DNA from 2 places in the Jeotgalicoccus sp. WY2 genome. Region 1 is predicted to be linked to the other one. Evidence: riboswitches for the same ligand, from Rfam matches in the RefSeq annotation. Region 1 holds a riboswitch; the other holds the start of a gene.
What was found. Region 1 has a riboswitch for preQ1 ahead of G4D76_RS05375 (QueT transporter family protein). Riboswitches for the same ligand answer to the same signal wherever they lie in the genome.

Region 2: it holds a riboswitch for preQ1, as region 1 does, so the genes downstream of both, queF (preQ(1) synthase) here and G4D76_RS05375 (QueT transporter family protein) in region 1, are expected to answer to the same signal.

Annotation. Positions count from the first base shown of each region.
Region 1 is NZ_CP049818.1:909,568-913,784, reverse strand. Features, by position in the region: gene G4D76_RS05380 (RidA family protein) at 1-1,268, shown strand, start outside; gene G4D76_RS05375 (QueT transporter family protein) at 1,310-1,759, opposite strand; PreQ1 riboswitch class I at 1,769-1,812, opposite strand; gene G4D76_RS05370 (NRDE family protein) at 1,812-2,585, opposite strand; gene G4D76_RS05365 (RluA family pseudouridine synthase) at 2,572-3,087, opposite strand; gene G4D76_RS16715 (hypothetical protein) at 3,090-3,248, opposite strand; gene G4D76_RS05360 (phospholipase D-like domain-containing protein) at 3,380-4,217, shown strand, end outside.
Region 2 is NZ_CP049818.1:524,209-528,425, reverse strand. Features, by position in the region: gene G4D76_RS03000 (FtsX-like permease family protein) at 1-270, shown strand, start outside; gene G4D76_RS16550 (hypothetical protein) at 267-557, shown strand; gene G4D76_RS16545 (hypothetical protein) at 563-937, shown strand; gene G4D76_RS02995 (queuosine precursor transporter) at 1,034-1,642, opposite strand; gene queF (preQ(1) synthase) at 1,727-2,215, opposite strand; PreQ1 riboswitch class I at 2,268-2,313, opposite strand; gene G4D76_RS02985 (alpha/beta hydrolase) at 2,457-3,275, shown strand; gene G4D76_RS02980 (hypothetical protein) at 3,383-3,598, opposite strand; gene G4D76_RS02975 (GNAT family N-acetyltransferase) at 3,681-4,217, shown strand, end outside.

The sequences.
Region 1 (4,217 bases):
GTGAATATAATGCAGTAGCACCAACTAATACGGATAACGCACCGAAGTTTGACCAGTCTTCTCAGTCAGCAGCGTTTTCACATTACAGCAATTTATCAGCACAGCTGCCAATCGATCCGGCAACTGGCAAATTAGTAGAAGGCGGCGTTAAAGCGCAGGCTGAACAAAGCTTTAAAAATATCGAAGCAATTCTTAAAAACTTCGGCCACGTAATGAGCGATATCGTAAGAATCACTGTTTTCGTTACAGACATCCAGGATGTAGAGGCTGTAAACGAAGTGTTCCACACATTCTTCCCGACATACGTACCAGCTCGTACGAATGTAGCGGTTAATGCTTTACCGATGGATGCTGAAGTTCAAGTTGAAGCACTTGTATCACATGGTGTAGGTACAATTCCTAATGCGCCGCAGGCTGGCGATTTAATTAAATTAACAAACCATACTGCGAATGCACCGGCAAATGCTTTATCTTCACAGACTGTTGCATTCTCACACTACAACAACATTACAGCTCAGCTGCCAATTGATCCTGCAACAGGCAGAATCGTTACAGGCGGAGTAAAAGCAGAAACTGCACAGAGCTTAAAAAATATTAAAGCAATTTTAGCTGGCATCGATGTTCCATTGGATGACATTGTTAAAATTAATATTTTCGTAAAAGACCTTGCAGATATGGACGCAGTAAACGAAGTTTACTCAACATTCTTCCCGGATTCTGCAATTGCAAGAACTGTTGCATATGTACCGGCGCGTACTGTTATCGAAGCGGCAGACCTGCAGATGGGTGCATCAGTACAAATCGAAGCAGTAGTATCACACGGAGACGGTACGCCGCCACAGGCTATCGAAGACAGACACGGTATTGTAATCAAAGCACACAACACAGAAAATGCACCGGTTGACAGCTTATCTACACAAACTGTAGCATTCTCACACTACAACCACCTGTCAGCTCAACTGCCAATCGACCCTAAAACTGGTAAATTAGTTGAAGGCGGAATTAAAGAACAGACTAAACAGGTTTTAACTAACATTAAAGCGGTTATCGAAAGCGTTGACCACGTAATGGAAGATATGGTTAAAGTAAATATCTTCGTTAAAGACCTTGCAGATATGGATGCTGTAAACGAAGTTTACGCAGGATTCTTCCCTGAAGGCACACCTGCAAGAAGAGTAGTCGGCGTTTCAGCTTTACAGGAAGATGCTCTAATTCAGATTGACGCAATTGCGGGCAACGCTGAAGGCACACCACCGGAAACTAAATAAAATAAGACACAAAAATGCCTCCATATTAATGGAGGCATTTTTTATTCCGGCAATATTCGATGGCCGATTTTTTTAAATATAAACGTGCCGATAAATGTAGTAATCAGCGTCGACAGTCCAACTGTTGCTGCACTGAACCAGTATGGCAGACCGAGTACTAAATACAGTGCCAGTCCGACTAACAGTCCTGCAAGCACGCTGTACTGAAGTGCATTTACCCAGACGTTTTTTATAAAGTAGCTTAATGAATAAGCGATTACGGATATAGTTACACCGACGAAAACGTCGATTAGGCCGAGGCTTGAGAAAACATTTGCGATACCGACTCCAAGAATCATACCTGCGATATATTTACGGTTGAAAAATGGAATAACACACAGCATTTCACTTATTCTGAATTGAATAGCGCCTGTGCCAATAGGGTTAATCACAGTAAGTGCGACATAAATTGCCGCTAAGACGGCATTAACAGCCATGTCTTTAACATTCATATTGCATAATTCTCCTTAGTTTTTTTGACAGGGAGTTTGCGAACCTGTTTTTTTATTTATTGACTGATATCGTTTCTGATATTTCACCGGTTTCGACACCATTTTTAAATGTGCGCTCAATCAGCGTAATATTATCCTGATGATCGACCAGGACAACAGTAGAACATCGCGTTCCATAATCAAAATCAGGAATATCGATAAACAGCGGCGATAATTTCTTTTCCAGGTCGAAATCGACTCCGGTCTTTTGTACGATGTCCTCTGCTGCTTGTGAGTCGATGCGGAGCAGGTTGAACAAGGCGTCAACATCTACGTCCTCTTCAGATAATACTTCATCTAATTTGGCTTTTCCAATCACGACTTTCGGCCACGGCGTATCGAGATATTCATTCGATAAACCATGAGTACCGTCGTCGATACGTGAGACATTGTTGTCGTAGTTATTCATGTAATAAAGCTCATCAGGATTCCCGGCGAGCAGATTAAATCCTGCATAGTCACTGCTCGAGGCAGCAAGATTCTTTAAGTAATCTTCAGGATTATCTTTTGAAAGCAAATAATTAACGACGAGTTCACCACGCGATTTTTTAGCTTCCATAGTCATTTCTTCGGGCGTTCGGATATTAGTCAATGCACCTATTTTACCCGATTTTGACACAGCGAGCCAGGTGCCTTTTGCTTTTAAATCACGGCCGCCTAAAATATTCTGATGATCATCCGAGTAATGCATGGATGCAGTCGGACGGGAATAAAACTCGTCGCGGTTAGCTGCAAGCACCATTTTATATTTTTGGTGCGAACCGATATTAAAATTAATAAGACACATCAAAATCACTCCACGGGAATGTTTCCGGCGGCTTGCAGAATACTTCTACGTATTCATCTTTCGTAGGATGTTTAATACGCAGGTAAGTCGAGTAAAGTGCAATCTGCTGACCGACTTTAGCACTCTTGTTATATTTCTGATCGCCAAACAGCGGGTGACCGAAATGAGACAGCTGTACACGGATTTGATGTGAACGTCCTGTGTGAAGTTTTACTTTTACCAGTGAATAATTATTATTTTCAGCTACCATTTCATAGTCCAGCTTAGCCATTTTTGAACCGCGGTGGTTTTTATGAACCACTTTGGAAATATTTTTCTTTTCGTCTTTAAATAAATGGTTCGTTAAAGTACCTTTTTTCTGTTCCAGATGGTTTTCTACAACCGCATGATACTGACGGTCAAAGTTTTGTAATCTTATTTCGTTTGATAATCTTGCAGCTGCTTTTGACGTTTTAGCAAATACTACAGCACCGCCGACTGGACGGTCTAATCTGTGTACCAGCCCTAAATAAACCGCTCCGGGTTTATTGTATTTCTCTTAATATATTCCTTTAACATAGTTAATAAGTCTTTATCTTCTGAACTGTCTTCCTGGACAGGGATGTTAACCGGCTTATCGACAATGAGTAAATGGTTGTCTTCGTACAATAGATTAATATTCACGCATTTCACTCCTTAAAATTCGTAAGTTATATTATACCATCTATACAGTAAATATCTTATCACTTTCGCAATGTTTATTTGATAGAATGGATATAAGTGTAAAATCATACTATTAATCATAGAGGTGAATAATGAGAAAACGTTATTTATTTTTAATTATTATTGCCGCTTTAATACTTATACCTCTAATTGTCGCCGGTGTGCGCTATTTTGTTCCAGTGCCTTCGGGGGTATCTTACGAGTCCGAAGAATATCAGACAGATGATGCAGAGTTTTTATACGACCTTACATATACAGATAATAATAAGGGAATTACTGAGGAACAGGAAGTTTTTGAAGAGATTTATACGATGATTGACGAAGCGGAAGAGTTTCTAGTCCTCGATATGTTTTTATTTAATGATGATTACAATCATGACACGCTCGACTTCCCGCCACTATCGCAAAATTTAACAGATAAATTAACAGCTAAAAAGGCAGAAAATCCGGAAATGGATATTATTTTTATTACGGATAGTATCAATACTTTCTATGATACGTATACACCGCCTCATATTAATGAACTAAAGGAAGCGGGCATAGAAGTAATTTTTACCGACTTAACTAAGTTGCGGGATTCGAATCCCTTGTATTCCGGTTTTTACAGAACATATTTCCAGTGGCTCGGAACGTCTGAAGATCAGTGGCTGGTCAATGCATTAAGACCTCAGGGTCCGGAAGTAAATATACGGTCTTATTTATCGATGCTGAACTTTAAAGCCAATCATAGAAAAGTAATTATTAATGAAAAGAATGGCCTGATTACGTCGGCAAACCCGCATGACGCAAGTGTTCATCATTCTAATATTGCTGTGAAACTAAGTGGGGATATACTTTACGACATGCTGGAAAGTGAACGGGCAGTCGTGAACTTCAGCGGAGGAAATACGAGAGTCTTCAGTGACTTTGCCGATAAACTTCCTGCAAAAA
Region 2 (4,217 bases), 390 kb from region 1:
TTAGATTTCTACGAAGACCTCTTGACTGAGAATGGTCATGAAATTAACAGAGTTGAAAAAACATTTATGCATTATAACATTGTCAGAACAGACGAAAATACCGACATTCCTGAAAATGAAAATTCTTCAATGAACAGCGGTGAAATGGGTATAGTCGTAGCAAGTGATGCTGAGTTTGACAATTTTAATGTTGCTGAAAATGAAGCGAAGGTTACAGGAACCATTGCGATTTTAGATATGTTTATGTCATTTGATGAAGGAGACCCGTGACCTTTACGGATGGTCAAGAATTTGAAAGAACTGTAGAAATCACTGAAACGATGAGTGAAGGTGTAGTGCCGCCGTATCTGGCATTCGGACTGCCGACTTTAATAATCGACGATGCTGTATATCAGGAACTGGCGGAGAATAAGCCGGAAGAAACCGGTGGTTTCGAAATGCCTTCAGAACTGTTTGCCTTTGATATTATCGACGGAGATAGTGAAGTAGTTTATGAATTAATGGATCAAGAAGAACACCCGGGATTTAACTCGAGATTAAAAAATATAATGAAATGATTCAGATGTCAGGAATGATGGCATTTATCGTTGGATTTTTAGGTTTCGCCTTCCTGCTGACATCGGGATGTATTTTGTACTTTAAGCAAATCGATGAATGTGAAGACGAGAAAGGCAGCTATAAAGTGCTGCGTAAACTTGGTTTCTCACAAGGAGAAATATTAAAAGGACTAGCGCTGAAAATGATAATATCATTCGGTATTCCATTAGTCATTGGCCTGCTGCATTCGTTATTTGCAGTCAAGTCAGGATGGTTCATCTTCGGAATTGAGATGTGGACACCCATGCTGATTGTGATGAGCGTATACACAGTGCTGTATTCAATATTTGCACTGATGTCGCTAGTATATTACCGGAAAGTTGTCAGAAATAGTTTATAAAATATGAAATCCTCCGTCTGCATTTTGCAGATGGAGGATTTTTTTAGTCACAATGAACGGAATTCATAGTAACCTACAGATTCAGAATCATCTAAATCAATGCAAATGCTGCGTCACGTTCATTAAAAGTGTACGTTCTTTAACGAGCTGCTTTCGTGCTAACGCGACAAGTAAGTAAACAAGCGGTGTATCCAGCAGCACGATAATAATTTTCGCGATGTACTGCATAAATATCATACTGATTAACACTTCATTCGGTACCGTGCCGATAAATGCAATGACGATAAATATACTCGTATCGGCAAATTGTGTAATGACTGCCGAAAAGTTATTGCGCAGCCATAAGTGGCGTCTGCCGTGACGTTCTTTTAGTTTATGGAATATAAAAACATCGAGGTTTTGGCTGACCAGGTATGAAACAAGACTCGCGATAATGACCTGGAAGCTGCCGCCTAAAATCATTTCGTATTCTCCCTGCATATTAAAGAACGGTGCAGCGGGAACTTCTATTGCTATGTAAATAAAAAATAAAACAATAATCTGCGTAATAAATCCTGCACGGATTGCGCGTGCAGCCATTTTCTTGCCGTAGACTTCGCCAATCACATCTGTAATTAGAAATGTTGCCATATAAACGATGACAGCGGCGGGTAAGTCAAAGCCGAAAATCGTAAATACTTTAACTGCAAGTATATTTGAAACCACGAGCAGTCCCGCAAAGAGGCGGTCAAATAAAATATCATTGTGTTTCCTCCAGTTATAAATGGAAGAAATTCTTAGCCGTCTCTCTTATCTGTTGTCTATCTTTTCCGGATACATATCGTGATTCATCAAGCGGTGGTCTGCCATCTGCTCATACTTAGTCCCGGGTCTGCCGTAGTTCACGTAAGGGTCAATTGAAATGCCGCCGCGCGGTGTGAACTTGCCCCATACTTCAATATATTTCGGATCCATCAGTTCAACCAGATCGTCGACAATCATGTTGACGCTGTTTTCATGAAATCCGCCGTGGTTGCGGAAACTGAACAAATATAACTTCAATGCTTTACTTTCAACCATTTTTACATCGGGAATATAACTGATATAAATTGTTGCGAAATCCGGCTGGCCGGTCATCGGGCACAGTGTCGTGAATTCTGGGCAGTTAAATTTCACAAAATAGTCGCGTCCAATATGACCGTTTTCGAATGTTTCCAATATTTCCGGATTATAATCAAATTTATATTCTACGTTCTGATTTCCGAGTAAGCTTAAATCTTTTGAGTAATCTTCAGTCATTATAAATCCTCCTAAAAATAAAAAAACACGCGCCAACGAAGGCACGTGTTAATGTGTCTTAGTTTTTTTGAGAGGGTGTGGCTAAGAACCTCTTCGTCATTTTATTTGCATTGTTCATTATACATAGAGGCCCCGGAAAGGTCCATACCCTTAATTTTTTTAACGGGCGGATACACGATTCTTCATATCGTTCTCAATTTTTTGTTACTATTGAAGTAATAAGAGTACGGAGGCATAGACGATGGAAATTAAAAAGTTTAAAGTTGGTAATTATTATGCTGAGGTCACAGCAATGCTCGGGGATTCAGGTGTGAAATTCGAAGCGAAACCGGCTGTGGTTATTTGCCCCGGCGGAAGTTATATGTACGTCTCAAAGCGAGAAGCGGAACCCATTGCTTATGAGTTTCTGGCACAGGGCTATCAGGTATTTATCCTGCGTTATTCTACGATTGGCACGATGATTGAAGCGGAGGGGAGAACACCGGAAAGAGATGAAATGTACAAAATTGCATCGATGCTCAAGCCGGATAAAACGCTCGGCTCCGAATTTCCAAACCCGTTAATAGAACTGGCTTTAACGATGTCGCATATTCGCGAAAATATTCATGAATACAATGTCGATGCGGATAATATCGGTGTACTCGGATTTTCTGCCGGCGGTCATCTTGCAGCAAGTCTCGGCGTACACTGGCATCAGGACTGGCTTACTGAGCTCGTCGGTAAAGAGTCCAGATGGTACCGTCCGAACTTCCAGGTTCTCGGTTATCCAATACTCGATTACGATTTGAACAGAATTATTGCAGAAGAAAGAGGCATCGGTGATCCGCAGTATATGTCGATGGCAAGCCGGATGGTTTTCGGGAAATCAATTGAAGAAGATGTACTCGATAAAGCAACTGCCAAAAACTATGTATCTGAAAATACACCGCCGACATTTATGTGGCATACGGGAGAAGACAACTGGTCTTTATCAAAAACACACTTGATTTCGCAAATGCGCTGGAACAGCATAGTGTGCCGTGGGAACTTCATACATTCCATAAAGGTGACCATGGTTTAAGTGTCGCGTCAAAAATTACAGGCAAAGTAAACCCGCACGTGCAAAAATGGGTGCCTTTAATGTTTGAATGGCTGGAAGATATTAAATAAAAAAAACAGCCGTTTAAATTAACGGCTGTAATCTAAATTATATTCCAAATATAATTCTGTATGGTCCGGGTAAATCAGCTCCACTAATAAATTATCCTCATCAAAATCGCTTGTTTGTCTCATGCAGTTATATATAAAGGAATCCAGTGATGCTTTCTCAGCATCTAGATTAGTTATCAGTTTAAAGAATGATTTGTTATTACTGGAGTTCATACATTTCACTAATATATTCATTTTACACCAACTCCTCAATATATTAATAACCGGAATTGGCATAATCTAAACATCAAATACACTTAAGAAGGGCGGCAGTGCAATGAAATTTGTAAAACTTAACTTAAATGATATCGAGGAAATTCTGGAGCTGCAGGATTCGATTTACGAGTTTTTAGAACAGAAAGAAGTACTTGAAAAACTGACGAGAAAAGAATTTGAAACTTGCCTAGAGCAAGGATACGTCACGGGAGTCTTTCACGAAGATGAGCTGATAGCACTTCGTATGATGTACATTCCTTCATTAACAGAAGAAGAGCACCTGGCTGACGATGTCGGCGTTAATAGAGAACGTTCGATTTACTCAGAAATTTCATTGGTCAACCCTGAACACCGCGGACAGAAACTGCAGATGAAAATGGGCGAGTATTTAATTGAACAAGTACGTGAGAGCGGAGACTTCGATTATATTTTCTCAACAGTAATGCCGGCTAACCTGGCGAGCTTAAAAGATAAATTTAAACTCGGTTTTAAAATAATGCGCACGAGATTGAAATACGGGGGCAAGCGCCGCCATATTTTATATCTTCCATTGAATGAAGAAATAACAGTTAAAGGGGAAGCTTTGAATATTAAATTT